DNA from 2 places in the Streptomyces kanasensis genome. Region 2 is predicted to be linked to the other one. Evidence: riboswitches for the same ligand, from Rfam matches in the RefSeq annotation. Region 2 holds a riboswitch; the other holds the start of a gene.
The links. Region 2 has a riboswitch for glycine ahead of gcvT (glycine cleavage system aminomethyltransferase GcvT). Riboswitches for the same ligand answer to the same signal wherever they lie in the genome.

Region 1 (7,812 bases), on a different contig from region 2:
TTCACTTCCAGGTTGAACAATCCGAGTTCGGTTTGGAAATCACCGCTGGCGATGCGCTCCAGGACCCGTCCGTTCATCATGCGGGGCAGGCCGTCGGCCCCCGTGAGATTCAGTTCTATCTCCAGCCCCATGAGATTCCTGGGCCGGTCGAACCGTTTCTCCGCGAGGAGCCGTTCCAGGGCCTCCAGGCAGCTCCCGAGCTTCCTGCGGTACCTCTGCCGATCGGCCAGGTCGAACCCGACGGCCACGACCTTCTCCCCCATCGAAGCGTCCCTCCTCGAGTGGGCGGCACGCGGCGTCGCCGCTCGTGTCACGGACGATGATGCCCACCCCGGCGGATCCGTAACGCCCCCACGGAGAGGCCTTCGCCACTAAGCTGGCCGGGTCGGTCGTCCGGCACATTCCGGAGGCATGGCGGGGCTAGCAGATCTCCCCGCCCGGCGCGGCGGAATGGGGCGGCGAGATTCGGCCTTCCGAGCCGTGGGCAACATTGCAGGTATCGACTGCGGGGCACCGGATAATCCCCCGGAAAAGGCAACGTATCCGAGACGCGATGCGACCTTGACGGACTTCTCGGCGACAGGTAGCGGAAACACGGCGTGAACATTTGTCGTATAAACTCCGCGGACGAGGCTGAGACCCGGCGCCCCGGCATGGTGCCGTGGGCCCTCCACGGCCCCGTCGCTGACAGCGCCGTCCGCACCCGCACCCACGCAGGCTCCACCCCCCTGTCTCTTGATTGAGAGGCGACCCACCATGCCGCTCCACGTCTCCCAGGCGCCCGTGCCTGCCCTGCACAGTGTCCTCGCGGCCCTGGGCTCCCCCGCCCTCCGCGAGTCCAGCACCCCCGCCCTGCGCTCCGTACAGGGCCCGCTCGCCGCCGAACTCCCGCTGCCCGTCCACGTGCTGGACGTCGCCGCGCCGACGGTCGGTCCCGCGGGGGCGCCCCGTACCCGGCTCGCCGGATGGCGGTTCATGATCCGCGGCGGCGACCTCTCCCTCGCCGCCGCGGACGTCCTGTGCACCACCGGGGGATGGGCGTTCTCGCACTTCTTCGAGGGCCCCTACATCGCCTCGACGGAACGGGCCCTGCGCCAGGCCGAGGACTCCGGCTCGCCCTGGCAGCCGCGGCTGCTGTCGGTGCCCGAGCTGTACATGCTGACGCTCTGGCTGCACGGGGACACGGCCGCCGACCCGGCCGAGGGCTCCCCCGACCCGGCCGACGTGCTCATTCCGCTGGCGCCCGCCCCGCCCGGGATCGCCGCGCACCGCCCGCACCGCGTGGCGGACCTGCTGCCCCGGCTGACCGTCCGGCTCGCCCCGCCGCCGCTGCTCGGCTCGACCGCCTGACCCGGCACCCCGGCGCCCGCACCACCCGCCCCTCCGGTGCCCCACGTCCCCCGCGGGACGTGGGGCACTCGCGTACGCCCCGTGGCCCGTACGGACTAGTCCGCCCCGGCCAGTGCGAACCACCCGAACGGACGGGGTGGTCACGTTGAACCATCCGCGCGGGTGATACGTCCTTCACCAGTAGGAAGAGCTGCCGCGAAATCCCTGCGGAATCAGCCCCGCGGGGCAACACTGGAACCGACCGATCGGAAGACGGGGGGCGGCCATGAGCACCGCATCGAGCCGCAGGACAGACTCCACACCGCAGCGAAAGATCCCAGCCATGTGCCAGCACCAGCCATCCTGCCCGAACGCCGACTCAGCCGACCGGGAGGCCGCGCGCGTCGTGGCGCACCACCCGGAGCAGGGCTGGAGCCTGCTGTGCAACGGCGTCCTCCTCTTCGAGGACACCGGGGAGCTGCTGCCGGACGGGAAGATCATCGCGCCGCACCGGCCGCTCACCGCGGCGCGCGTGGCGACGGCGGCGTAGGCGGCGCCGAGGACACGACGAGGGGCCGGTACGGAGGTGGTTCACCTCCGTACCGGCCCCGACGCGTGCGCGCGGTCAGCCGCCGCCCGCGACACCCGCCGGCGTGCGCGCGGTCAGCCGCCGCCCGCGACGCCGACCCGCGGCCGCCGTGTGTCCGCTCAGCCGTCGTACTCGTCGAGCGGCGGGCAGGAGCAGACGAGGTTGCGGTCACCGAAGGCGCCGTCGATCCTGCGCACCGGCGGCCAGTACTTGTCCGCCGCCGTGACGCCGGCCGGGAAGACGGCCTCCTCGCGGCTGTACGCGTGGTCCCAGTCGCCACCGAGCGCGGCCGCGGTGTGCGGGGCGTTGCGGAGCGGGTTGTCGTCGGCCGGCCAGGTCCCCGAGGCGACCTTCTCGATCTCGCCGCGGATCGCGATCATCGTGTCGCAGAAGCGGTCGAGCTCGGTGAGGTCCTCGCTCTCGGTCGGCTCGATCATCAGCGTCCCGGCGACCGGGAAGGACATGGTCGGCGCGTGGAAGCCGTAGTCGATCAGCCGCTTCGCGATGTCGTCGACGCTCACCCCGGTCGCCTTCGCCAGCGGGCGCAGGTCGATGATGCACTCGTGCGCGACGAGCCCGGCCGGGCCGGTGTACAGGACCGGGTAGTGCGGCTCCAGGCGCTTGGCGATGTAGTTCGCCGCGAGGACGGCGACCTGCGTGGCCCGCTTGAGGCCCTCGCCGCCCATGAGCCGTACGTACGCCCAGGAGATCGGCAGGATGCCGGCCGAGCCCCACGGGGCCGCCGAGACGGGGCCGACCCCGGTCTCCGGGCCCGCGGCGGGCTGGAGCGGGTGGTTCGGCAGGTACGGGGCGAGGTGCGAGCGCACCGCGACCGGTCCGACGCCCGGGCCGCCGCCGCCGTGCGGGATGCAGAACGTCTTGTGCAGGTTCAGGTGCGACACGTCGCCGCCGAACTTGCCCGGCCGGGCCAGGCCGACGAGCGCGTTGAGGTTGGCGCCGTCGACGTACACCTGGCCGCCGGCCTCGTGGACCTGGGCGCAGATGTCGGCGACGTGCTCCTCGAACACGCCGTGCGTCGACGGGTAGGTGATCATCAGGACGGACAGCTCGTCGCGGTACTGCTCGATCTTGGCCCGCAGGTCCTCGACGTCGATCTCGCCGTCGTCGGCGGTCCTCACGACGACGACCTTCATGCCGGCCATGACGGCGGACGCGGCGTTGGTGCCGTGCGCCGAGGACGGGATGAGGCAGACCGTGCGCTGCGTGTCGCCGTTGGCGCGGTGGTAGGCGCGCACGGCGAGGAGACCGGCCAGCTCGCCCTGCGAACCGGCGTTCGGCTGGAGCGACACCTTGTCGTAGCCGGTGACCTCGGCGAGGCGCTCCTCCAGCTCGCGGATGAGCGTGAGGTAGCCCTGCGCCTGCTCCGCGGGGGCGAAGGGGTGCAGCTGACCGAACTCCGGCCAGGTGACCGGCTCCATCTCCGTGGTGGCGTTCAGCTTCATCGTGCAGGAGCCGAGCGGGATCATGCCGCGGTCCAGCGCGTAGTCGCGGTCGGCGAGCCGGCGCAGGTAGCGGAGCATCGACGTCTCGGAGCGGTACGCGTGGAACACCGGGTGCGTCAGGTACGCGTCGGTGCGCAGCAGGGCCGCGGGCAGCGCGTCGGCGGTCTCGGCGTCGAGGGCCTCGATGTCGCCGCGCACGCCGAAGGCGTCCCAGACGGCCGCGAGCTGGGCGCGGCCGGTGGTCTCGTCGCAGGAGACGGAGACGTGGTCGGCGTCGACCTGGTGGATGTTGACACCGCCCTCGCGGGCGGCGGCGACGACCTGGGCGGCGGCGCCGGGCACCCGCGCGGTGACCGTGTCGAAGAAGGTGTCGTGGACGACCTCGACGCCGCCGGCGCGCAGCCCGGCCGCGAGGATCGCCGCGTACCGGTGGGTGCGCAGGGCGATGCCCTTCAGCCCGTCGGGGCCGTGGTAGACGGCGTACATGCCGGCCATGACGGCGAGGAGCACCTGCGCGGTGCAGATGTTGCTCGTGGCCTTCTCGCGGCGGATGTGCTGCTCGCGGGTCTGCAGGGCGAGGCGGTAGGCACGGTTGCCGTCGACGTCGACGGAGACGCCCACGAGGCGGCCGGGCAGGCTGCGGGCGAAGGTGTCGCGCACGGCCATGTAGCCGGCGTGCGGGCCGCCGAAGCCCATCGGCACGCCGAAGCGCTGGGTCGTGCCGACGGCGATGTCGGCGCCCAGCTCCCCGGGCGGGGTGAGGAGCGTCAGCGCGAGCAGGTCGGCGGCGACGGTGACGACGGCGCCGAGCTCGTGCGCGGCGTCGACGAGCGGCTTGAGGTCGCGGACGGCACCGGAGGCGCCCGGGTACTGGAGCAGCACGCCGAAGACGCCCCGCTCGGCGACCTCGGCGGGGATGCCCCCGCTCAGGTCCGCGACGACGACCTCGACACCGGTGGGCTCGGCGCGGGTCTCGATGACGGCGATGGTCTGCGGCAGGGCGTCGGCGTCGACCAGGAAGACGCCGTTCTTGACCTTGCCGACGCGCCGGGCCAGGGACATGGCCTCGGCGGCGGCGGTGCCCTCGTCGAGGAGGGACGCGCCGGAGGTGGGCAGGCCCGTCAGGTCGGCGACCACGGTCTGGAAGTTCAGCAGCGCCTCGAGACGGCCCTGCGAGATCTCCGGCTGGTACGGGGTGTACGCCGTGTACCAGGCGGGGTTCTCCATGACGTTGCGGAGGATGACCGGCGGGGTGAAGGTGCCGTAGTACCCGAGGCCGATCATCGGGGCCAGCACCTGGTTGCGGTCCGCGAGGGAGCGCAGTTCGGCGAGGACCTCCGCCTCGGTGCGGGCCTCGGGCAGGCCCAGGGCCTCGGCGCTCTTGATCACGTCCGGCACCGCGGCCGCCGTGAGCTCGTCGAGCGAGCCGTAGCCGACCTGGGCGAGCATCTTGGCGCGGGCCTCGTCGTCAGGGCCGATGTGGCGCTGCTCGAAGGGGATGCCTCGCTCGAGCTGGGAGAGCGGGGTGCGGTTGGCGGTCATGTACGGGGGCCTCCTGGTCGTAGCGACCTGCGAGGGGCACCTCGGCGCGGGTGCCCGGACGGCCTCCCCCTCTGTCATCTCAACCTGAGAGTTTCGCCGTGCGCGCACCCCGACGGGAGGCGGCACGGCTTTCACCGTCGGTGAGAGCGGGTGCCGTCCGACGCCCGCCCTGCTTTCCAGAGTGACCTCGTCCGCGCGGTACAGGGGCCTGAGAGATTCCGGGGAGGATTTGCTCCTTCGGCGCCTCCGGAAGTCTTCTCCGGAGGACTCTCCCGCGCGGGGTCAGCGGCCGATGCCAGCCTACCAGCGACGTTCCGGGGCGATCCCTCGAGTGGCCGAGGTCACGGTTGTGCCCTTTCGTAGTGTTCACGGCACCGTTGTGACCGGCTGGAGGAACCGTGCAGAGCGACATCGACCCGCGCAGCCTGATCGGGCGCAAGGCGTTCGACCGCGACGGCCGCAAGATCGGAACGGTGGACGAGGTGTACCTCGACGACGCGACGGGCGTGCCGGAGTGGGCCGCCGTGCGCACCGGCCTCTTCGGTCGCGACGCCTTCGTCCCCCTGGAACCCAGCGACCTCGTCGGCGACGGCCTGCGCGTCCCCTACGAACGGGCCCTCGTCAAGGACGCGCCGGACTTCGGCGTGGGGCGGCACCTCTCCCCGGAGCAGGAGGTGCAGCTGTACCGCCACTACGGCATCGCCCTGCCGCCCGCGCCCTCCCCCGGGCCGCCGCCCGCCGCCCCGCCGCCGGAGCGGGAGGTGGGCGGCCCCGCGGGCGGGGGCTGACCGCCCGGTACCAGCGGCAGCGGGTCGGAGGGCTCGAGCTCGGGGTCGTCCGTGCGGAAGGTGCGCACCCGGCCCGGAGCCGATCCGGGGTGCTCGAACCGCACGGTGACCCGCCCGAGCCCGCTTCCCTGCACCCAGCCGGGTCCGTGGACGGCGTGCCGGACGTCGGCGCCGGCGGCCCACCGCCGCTCGGCGGTCGGCGCCGGACCCTCCTCGCCGGGCCCCGAGCTCCCGGCTCCCGTGCCGGACGCCCCGGGCGCGGGCGTCGGTCCGCCTCCCTCCTCCGGGAGCCCACCGCCCGGATGCGACGCCCCGCCGCCCGCGTCCGCGCCTCCGGCCGGCCCCCGACCGTCGGGCGGCGTCGTACCGCCGGGTGCCACCGCGCCTCCGGGCGCCGTCCCGGGGCCGCCCGCGGGCGGCCGCGGGGCGTCGGCTGCCGCACGGCCCGCGCCCGTGGCGCTCTCCTTACCGGCGGCGGCCCGGCCGACGGCCGGGGCCTCCCCGACGGCCGCCTGGGCGAACAGGTCCTCCTGCGTGTAGTCGGCCAGACCGGTCACGCCGACCCCGAGCAACCGGACGCCGCCGGTGGTGTCCACGGCGTCGAGCAGCCGGGCGGCGGCCTCGCGGACCACGACCGGGTCGTCGGTCGGCCCGCGCAGCGTCTCGGAGCGGGTCAGCGTCGAGAAGTCGTACCGCCGCACCTTCAACACCACCGTCCGGCCCGAGCGCCCCGCGTCCCGCAGCCGGCGCACGCACCGCTCGGCGAGCCGCTCGACCTCCCAGCGCACGCGCACCCGGTCGTGGAGGTCGACGTCGAAGGTGTCCTCCACGGAGACGGACTTGGCGTCGCGCTCCGCCACCACCGGCCGGTCGTCGTGCCCCAGGGCCATGGCGTACAGGGACGCTCCGTGCGCCCGGCCGAGGAGCCGGACGAGCTCGTCCTCACCGGCCTCGGCCAGGTCGGCCACCGTCGTCATGCCGGCCCGCCGCAGGTGCTCTCCGGTGGCCGGGCCGACACCGGGCAGCGTGCGCACGCCCATCGGCGCCAGCAGCTCGCGCTCCGTGCCGGGCTCGATGAGCACCAGGCCGTCCGGCTTGGCCTCCTCCGAGGCGATCTTCGCGAGCATCTTGGAGCCCGCGAGCCCCACGGAACCCGTCACGCCCGTCACGGCGTGGATGTCGGCGCGCAACCGCTCCCCGACCGCGCGCGCCGTGGCGGCGTCGTACGCCGCTCCCCCGGCCTCCAAATCCACGAACGCCTCGTCGAGGCTCAGCGGCTCGACGAGCGGCGAGAGCCTGCCGAGCAGCTCCATGACCTGCCCGCTCACCGTCCGGTAGACGGCGAAGCGCGGTACGAGGTACGCGGCGTTGGGCGCGAGCCGCCGGGCCTGCGCCATCGGCATGGCCGACCGCACTCCGAACGGCCGCGCCTCGTAGGACGCGGTGGCGACGACGCCGCGGGGACCGAGACCGCCCACGATGACGGGCTTGCCGCGCAGGCTCGGCTTCGCCGCCTGTTCGACGGCGGCGAAGAACGCGTCCATGTCCAGGTGCAGGATGGTCGGCGCGGCTCTCACACCACCGATGCTGCCCTACACCACTGACAATCGCCCGCACACACGTACGACCGCACGCGGGGTCATACCGCCTTGTCGCGCCTGCGCCGGGCCAGCTCGTCGGCGGGGTTGTGCCGCACGAGGGTCTCCCCCGTGTCGACGCGCTCGCCGTGCAGCTGCGACAGCGCAGCCTCCACGTCCCGCCAGACCACGCCGACCGCGATCCCGAAGATGCCCTGGCCCCCCTGGAGGAGGTCGACGACCTCGTCCGGCGACGAGCACTCGTAGACCGTCGCGCCGTCGCTCATGAGCGTCATCCGCTCCAGGTCGTCCAGCCCGCGGTCCTGCAGGTGCTGGACCGCCGCCCTGATGTTCTGCAGGGCGACACCGGTGTCCAGGAACCTCTTGACGATCTTCAGGACGACGACGTCCCGGAAGCTGTAGAGGCGCTGCGTGCCCGATCCGTACGCCGGCCGCACGCTCGGCTCGACCAGTCCCGTACGGGCCCAGTAGTCGAGCTGCCGGTAGGTGATGCCCGCCGCCGC
Region 2 (7,812 bases):
CATGGCGACCGGGTCGTACGCGTCCGACATCGCGACCGTCGACACCGGCAGCCCGTCCGGGACGGCGGCGACGGACTGGCGCATCATCTCGCGCACCGCGTCGACCGAGGCCCGGCCCGTGTCGTACAGGTCGAGGCCGATCGCGAGGTAGGGCGTGCCGAGCGACGGCTGGACCCAGGCACGGCGCAGGGAGCGGACGGCCGGGGTGCGGTGGGCGTTCTGCGTGAGCAGGGCGTAGAACTGCGGCAGCTCGATGGCGGGCTCGCTGAGCCGGAGGGGCCCGGCGGGCATCCGGTCCAGGCCGGTGGCGATGCGGCGCAGGTCGGCCCAGGGGATGCCGACGCCGCCGCCCGGGGTGTGCGGGTTGAGCCAGATCCCCCAGCGGTCGGGGTAGAGGGCGCGGGCGACGTCGCGGACGGCGACGACCTCGTGGGCGCGGTTCCAGCCGGAGGCGGAGAGCTCCTGGGCGGAGGTGACGCAGGGGGCGTAGCCGAGGCCGTCGACCTCCATGTTCCCGTACTGGGCGTCGGGGCCGCCGGCCTCGCCGTGCCACAGCAGCATCCACACGGCGGCGTCGGCGAGGGCGTGGAGCAGCGCCTCGTACGCGTCGTAGCGGCCGGGCGCGACCTGCCCCAGCAGGTGCTCGACCTGTCCCCCCGCAGCCGACTCCGCCCGACCGGGGGAGCCCCCACCGGCCGCCGCCGTGCCTGACGTGCTCACCTGGATCCCGCCCCTCGTCCGCAAGCCTTCCGGTCCAGCTTACGGGGGCCCCGGGTCAGGAACCGTGCGCGCGGCGGTAGAAGGGGGCGACCTTTTCCCGCATCCAGTCGCCGACCGGGTCCTCGGCGACGTCGAGGAGGACGAGGTTGACCGGCCAGGGCACGGGGACGCGGCCGAGGGCCCGCCCGAGGGCGTCCAGCGGGGCGGTGCGGTCGGCGGTCTCGGGGGCGGTGAGCTCGACGCCGACGAAGAGGGCGGGCGGCTCCCCCTCGACGCTGGCCAGGGCGCGGCGGGCGGTGCGGACGAGGCCGGTCGCCTCGAACTCCGCGCCGGCGGCGCCGAGGAAGTCGACGGGGTCGTCCTGCCAGTCCGGTTCGAAGAGCCGCACGCGGCCGCCGCCGGCGGGCCCGTCGAGCGGGGTGCGGCCCGCGCGGCACAGTTCGGCGACGGCGGGCGGCGGGAGCGGTACGCCTATGGTGCCGCCGGGGTTCAGGGCGATGCCGAGCTGTGGGGGCAGGCCCCGGGCGAACTCGACGGCGGGGGCCACCGCGTACGCCATGTGGGCACCGGCGCAGGCCCGCAGCTGCGTCTCGGAGCTGAACACGGGGACGTACGGGAGGCCGTCGAGCTCCAGGGTGGGCAGGTCCAGGCCGGGGGCGCCGGGGCCCGCGGAGTCGGGGGCGCCGCCGCGGGGCAGCGGCACCCAGACGGGGCTGCGGCCGAGGACCTCGACGATGCGGGCGCCGGCCGTGCTCCGGCCGAGGGAGGCCGAGAGGACCTCCTCCAGCTCGTTGGCGGGCCATGCGGTGTCGACGGCTGCGGCTGTCGTGTCCACGGGCGTTCGTGCGTCCTTCCGGTCCGTCCGGGTGCGTGCCGCAGCACCCTAGCGCGGGACGTACGCGCCACCGGCGCCCCGGTCCCGGGGCGGGCGGCGGGGCGGCCGGGCGCGGGCGACGGGGCGGCCGGGCGCGGGCGGCGGGGCGGCCGGGGCGTCCCCGGGGGCCGACCGGGACGCGGACGTTTCGCCGGGAGGCGAGGCGACGGGAACGGAAGCCGGGCGGCGTGAGCCGGGCCAGTGGGAGGCGAGGCGGCGGGAGCCGGGTCGACGGGACGGGCCGGAAGGCTGCGGGGCTCCCCGGGACGGGCCGACCGGGGCGCGACACGGCGGGAGCGGCCCGGCGAGGCGGCGAGCCGGCCGGACGACAGGAGCGAGCCGGCGGGAGCCGGCAGGAGCCGCGTCGGCGGGGCGCGGGCCGGGGGCAGGCGGTCGACGGGGCGTGGGCCGGCAGGAGGCGGGGTGGGGGGCGCGGGCCGCGCCGGCCCGTGCGGGTCAGCGGAAGTGGATGCGGGTGAGGGCCGAGGCGGCGTCGCGGTCGAGGAGGACGGCGGAGGCGCACCCGGCTGGCAGGTGCCCCCGCTCGGCGTCGCGCACCAGGCGCCCGACGGCCCTGCGGTGCCGGGCGAAGGCGTACGAGGACACGCCCCTGCCCCGCTCGCGCTGGCCGGCGCGGGCGGTGGCGGCGTCGACGTCGAGGAGCAGCAGGTGCAGGGACCGGCCCCGGCGGCGGGCGTCGCGGGCGAGCCAGCGGCGCACCCAGGACTGGGTGCCGCAGTCGTGGACGACGACGCCCCCGCCCGCGCGCAGCCGCCGCCGCAGCCCGGCGTAGTGGGCGACGCGGACGAGCGGCCGGTACAGGGCGTACGGGAGGAGGCGCGGCATGCGCCGCTCCCACCGCTCGCGGACGTCCTGCGAGTCGACGGCGCGGTCGGCGGCGGCGAAACGGATGAGTGTGGACTTGCCGCTGCCGGGAAGACCGGAGACTACGACCACGTCCCCCTCACCGAAGAGCAGCTCGCGCGGGACCCGCCCGCCGCGCTCGCGCAGGTCGCGCAGGACCGGGGCGGCGGTCGTACGGGCGGGAAGCGCCGGCGGCGCCGGTACCCCCGCGGTCGTGGCGTAGGCGCCGGACCGCTGCAACGTCATGGCCCCTCCTGGGCTCGGCTCCCCCACAGCCTGCCCAAGAAGTGTAAAGAAACGGCAATGGGACACAAGTGATTTGCCGCCGGTCGAGGGTTTGCCGATCCGGACCCTCGTGCGATGATGTGCGCGCCGACAACCGCATACCGGCCGATCGAATCCGCGCGGGAGAGTTCCGGGCCCCCCGTGGCCCGGGCGCCGAAGGAGCAAGTTCCTCCCTTGAATCTCTCAGGCCCCGCACCGCACGGATGAGGCAGATCTGAAAAGCGAGCCGTCCCCCGCACGCCGGGGCCGCGCGGCTCCACCCAAGGTGCAAGCCGCGCCCCGCACGGGGTCACGGCGAACCTCTCAGGTTCCGATGACAGATGGGGAGGACGTGTCCTCGCCACCCATGCCCCGGACCTGGGAGCCCTTTCCATGAGCACTTCCCCCCGCCGCACGGCCCTCGATGCGCTGCATCGTTCGCTGGGCGCGACCATGACCGACTTCGCCGGCTGGGACATGCCGCTGCGGTACGCCAGCGAGCGCGACGAGCACACCGCCGTACGCACCCGCGCGGGCCTGTTCGACCTCTCCCACATGGGCGAGATCACCGTGACCGGCGCCCAGGCGGCCGCCCTGCTGGACCACGCGCTGGTCGGCAACATCGGCGGCGTCGGCGTGGGCCGCGCCCGCTACACCATGATCTGCCGCGAGGACGGCGGCATCCTCGACGACCTGATCGTGTACCGGCTCGGCGAGCAGGAGTACATGGTCGTCGCCAACGCCTCCAACGCCCAGGTGGTGCTGGACGCCCTGACGGAGCGCGCGGCCGGCTTCGACGCCGAGGTGCGCGACGACCGCGACGCGTACGCGCTGATCGCCGTGCAGGGCCCCGAGTCCCCCGGCATCCTGAAGTCCCTCACCGACGCCGACCTCGACGGGCTGAAGTACTACGCGGGTCTGCCCGGCACCGTCGCGGGCGTCCCCGCGCTGATCGCCCGTACGGGCTACACCGGTGAGGACGGCTTCGAGCTGTTCACCGCGCCGGAGCACGCGGAGCGGCTGTGGCGGGCGCTGACGGAGGCCGGCGCCCCCGTCGGCCTGATCCCCTGCGGGCTGTCCTGCCGCGACACGCTGCGCCTGGAGGCGGGCATGCCGCTGTACGGGCACGAGCTGACGACCGCGCTGACACCGTTCGACGCGGGCCTGGGCCGGGTCGTGAAGTTCGAGAAGGAGGGCGACTTCGTCGGCCGCGAGGCGCTCCAGGCCGCCGCCGAGCGCGCCGCGACCGCCCCGCCGCGCCGGCTCGTCGGCCTGGTCGCCCAGGGCCGCCGGGTGCCGCGCGCCGGGATGTCCGTGGTCGCCGGCGGCACCGTGGTCGGCGAGGTCACCTCGGGCGCCCCCTCCCCCACCCTCGGCAAGCCGATCGCCATGGCGTACGTGGACGCCGCGTACGCCGAGGCGGGTACGAGCGGGGTCGGCGTCGACATCCGCGGTACCCATGAGCCGTACGACGTGGTGGCGCTGCCGTTCTACAAGCGCCAGAAGTGACGCCCGGCACACCCGCCACCCGCACGACTCCCCCGTTCACCACCACTCCCGCGCGTACAGGAGAATTCAGCTCATGAGCAACCCCCAGCAGCTGCGCTACAGCAAGGAGCACGAGTGGCTGTCGCCCGCCGAGGACGGCGTCGCGACGGTCGGCATCACGGAGCACGCGGCGAACGCCCTGGGCGACGTCGTGTACGTCCAGCTCCCCGAGGTCGGCGCCACGATCACCGCGGGCGAGACCTGCGGTGAGCTGGAGTCGACCAAGTCCGTCAGCGACCTGTACTCGCCCGTGACCGGTGAGGTCGTCGAGGCGAACCAGGCGGTCGTGGACGACCCGTCGCTGGTGAACACCGCTCCGTTCGAGGGCGGCTGGCTGTTCAAGGTGCGCGTCACGGACGAGCCGCAGGACCTGCTCTCCGCCGACGAGTACACCGAGTTCGCCGGCTGACCAGCCCGACACCCACACCCTTAGGGACCGCGTGATGTCGCTTCTGAACACCCCTCTCCACGAGCTGGACCCGGACGTCGCCGCCGCCGTCGACGCCGAGCTCCGCCGCCAGCAGGACACCCTGGAGATGATCGCCTCGGAGAACTTCGCTCCGGTGGCCGTCATGGAGGCCCAGGGCTCCGTCCTCACCAACAAGTACGCCGAGGGCTACCCGGGCCGCCGCTACTACGGCGGCTGCGAGCACGTCGACGTGGTCGAGCAGATCGCGATCGACCGCATCAAGGAGCTCTTCGGCGCGGAGCACGCCAACGTGCAGCCGCACTCCGGCGCGCAGGCCAACGCCGCCGCGATGTTCGCCCTGCTCAAGCCGGGCGACACGATCATGGGTCTGAACCTCGCCCACGGCGGGCACCTGACCCACGGCATGAAGATCAACTTCTCCGGCAAGCTCTACAACGTGGTCGCCTACCACGTGGACGACGCCACCGGTCAGGTCGACATGGCCGAGGTCGAGCGCCTCGCCAAGGAGTCCAAGCCGAAGCTGATCGTCGCCGGCTGGTCCGCCTACCCGCGCCAGCTGGACTTCGCCGCCTTCCGCCGGATCGCGGACGAGGTCGGCGCGTACCTCATGGTCGACATGGCCCACTTCGCGGGCCTGGTCGCGGCCGGGCTGCACCCCAACCCGGTGCCGCACGCCCACGTGGTCACCACCACGACCCACAAGACGCTGGGCGGCCCGCGCGGCGGCGTCATCCTGTCGACCGCCGAGCTCGCCAAGAAGATCAACTCCGCGGTCTTCCCCGGTCAGCAGGGCGGCCCGCTGGAGCACGTGATCGCGGCGAAGGCGGTCTCCTTCAAGGTCGCGGCGAGCGAGGAGTTCAAGGAGCGCCAGCAGCGCACCCTGGACGGCGCCCGCACCCTCGCCGAGCGCCTGGTCCAGCCGGACGTCACCGAGCACGGCGTGTCGGTCCTGACCGGTGGCACCGACGTGCACCTGGTCCTGGTCGACCTGCGCAACAGCGAGCTGGACGGCCAGCAGGCCGAGGACCGCCTCCACGAGGTCGGGATCACCGTCAACCGCAACGCGATCCCGAACGACCCCCGGCCCCCGATGGTCACCTCCGGTCTGCGCATCGGCACCCCGGCCCTGGCCACCCGCGGCTTCCAGGCCGAGGACTTCGCCGAGGTCGCCGACGTCATCGCCGAGGCGCTCAAGCCGTCGTACGACGCCGAGGCGCTGAAGGCCCGGGTCTCCGCGCTCGCCGCGAAGCACCCGCTTTACCCTGGTCTGTAGTCCTTACGGCGTTACGTACGCAACAGACTGATCTGCGGGGCACCGCGCACACTGGACAGTGAGTGCGGTGCCCCGTCCCTTGCCCCCGCCCCGCCCCGTCCCGCCCCCGCACCCGTCCCGCGTCCCAGGTCCCACCCCCGTTGTCCCGCACCACCCCGGCAGACAGCGACGTCTTCCCACCAAGGAGTCCCCCGTGGCCATCTCGGTCTTCGACCTGTTCTCGATCGGCATCGGCCCGTCCAGCTCCCACACGGTCGGCCCGATGCGCGCCGCCCGGATGTTCGCGCGCCGCCTGAAGAACGAGGGCCTGCTCGCCCACACCGCCTCCGTGCGGTGCGAGCTGTTCGGTTCCCTGGGCGCCACCGGCCACGGCCACGGCACCCCCAAGGCCGTCCTGCTGGGCCTGGAGGGCGACTCGCCCCGCACCGTCGACGTGGAGACGGCCGACGACGAGGTCGAGCGGATCAAGCGCGAGGGGCGCATCAACCTCCTCGGGGTGCACGAGATCCCCTTCGACTTCGACGAGCACCTGGTCCTGCACCGCCGCAAGGCCCTGCCCTACCACGCCAACGGCATGACCGTGTGGGCGTACGACGCCGAGGGCGCGACGCTGCTGGAGAAGACGTACTACTCGGTCGGCGGCGGCTTCGTCGTGGACGAGGACGCCGTGCAGGGCGAGAACCCGATCGTCCCCGACGACACCGTGCTGAAGTACCCCTTCCGCACCGGTGACGAGCTGCTGCGCCTGACCCGCGAGACGGGCCTGTCCATCTCCGCCCTGATGCTGGAGAACGAGAAGGCGTGGCGCACCGAGCGGGAGATCCGCGAGGGGCTGCTGGAGATCTGGCGCGTCATGCAGGCGTGCGTCGAGCGCGGCATGTCCCGCGAGGGCATCCTGCCGGGCGGCCTGAAGGTCCGCCGCCGGGCCGCGACCACCGCCCGCAAGCTGCGCTCCGAGGGCGACCCGCTGGCGCTCTCCATGGAGTGGATCACGCTCTACGCGATGGCGGTCAACGAGGAGAACGCCGCCGGCGGCCGGGTCGTCACCGCCCCGACGAACGGCGCGGCCGGCATCATCCCGGCGGTGCTGCACTACTACATGAACTTCGTGCCCGGCGCCGACGAGGACGGCGTGGTGCGGTTCCTCCTCGCGGCCGGCGCGGTCGGCATGCTGTTCAAGGAGAACGCCTCGATCTCCGGCGCCGAGGTCGGCTGCCAGGGCGAGGTCGGCTCGGCCTGCTCCATGGCGGCGGGGGCCCTCGCCGAGGTCATGGGCGGCTCCCCCGAGCAGGTGGAGAACGCCGCGGAGATCGGCATGGAGCACAACCTCGGCCTGACCTGCGACCCGGTCGGCGGCCTCGTCCAGATCCCGTGCATCGAGCGCAACGGCATGGCAGCGGTGAAGGCGGTCACGGCGGCGCGGATGGCGCTGCGCGGCGACGGCAGCCACAAGGTCTCCCTGGACAAGGTCATCAAGACGATGAAGGAGACCGGCGCGGACATGTCGGTCAAGTACAAGGAGACGGCACGCGGCGGCCTCGCGGTGAACATCATCGAGTGCTGAGCGTCGGCCGGGCCTCGGGGCCGTGGCGGACGCGAGCGGCGCCCCCCGGGTCTCCCGGGGGGCGCCGTTCGGTGTGCGGGGGCGGTCAGGGCCGCCGCGGGTCGGTCAGGCCCTGTTCAGGCGCGACCAGAACTCGTCCCAGCTGAGCAGCCCGTCACCGTTGGCGTCCTGGGCGTTGATGACGGCCTGGGCGACGGGCTCGGTGACGTTGAAGTCGCCGAGCTGAGCCATGACGCTCTTGTACTCGGCGGCCGTGATGAAGCCGTCGCCGTTGA

Region 1: it holds a riboswitch for glycine, as region 2 does, so the genes downstream of both, gcvP (aminomethyl-transferring glycine dehydrogenase) here and gcvT (glycine cleavage system aminomethyltransferase GcvT) in region 2, are expected to answer to the same signal.

The regions. Positions count from the first base shown of each region.
Region 1 covers NZ_JBIBSF010000012.1:181,690-189,501, forward strand. The annotation lists gene ACF053_RS27015 (glutamate-cysteine ligase family protein) at 1-263, opposite strand, end outside; gene ACF053_RS27020 (hypothetical protein) at 757-1,350, shown strand; gene ACF053_RS27025 (DUF5999 family protein) at 1,673-1,879, shown strand; gene gcvP (aminomethyl-transferring glycine dehydrogenase) at 2,038-4,923, opposite strand; glycine riboswitch at 5,110-5,208, opposite strand; gene ACF053_RS27035 (PRC-barrel domain-containing protein) at 5,322-5,711, shown strand; gene ACF053_RS27040 (DNA polymerase IV) at 5,615-7,288, opposite strand; gene ACF053_RS27045 (MerR family transcriptional regulator) at 7,351-7,812, opposite strand, start outside.
Region 2 covers NZ_JBIBSF010000004.1:479,384-487,195, reverse strand. The annotation lists gene ACF053_RS13770 (enhanced serine sensitivity protein SseB C-terminal domain-containing protein) at 1-720, opposite strand, end outside; gene ACF053_RS13765 (enhanced serine sensitivity protein SseB) at 776-1,555, opposite strand; gene ACF053_RS13760 (AAA family ATPase) at 2,051-2,704, opposite strand; glycine riboswitch at 2,854-2,951, shown strand; gene gcvT (glycine cleavage system aminomethyltransferase GcvT) at 3,116-4,231, shown strand; gene gcvH (glycine cleavage system protein GcvH) at 4,305-4,679, shown strand; gene glyA (serine hydroxymethyltransferase) at 4,714-5,973, shown strand; gene ACF053_RS13740 (L-serine ammonia-lyase) at 6,167-7,537, shown strand; gene ACF053_RS13735 (EF-hand domain-containing protein) at 7,643-7,812, opposite strand, start outside.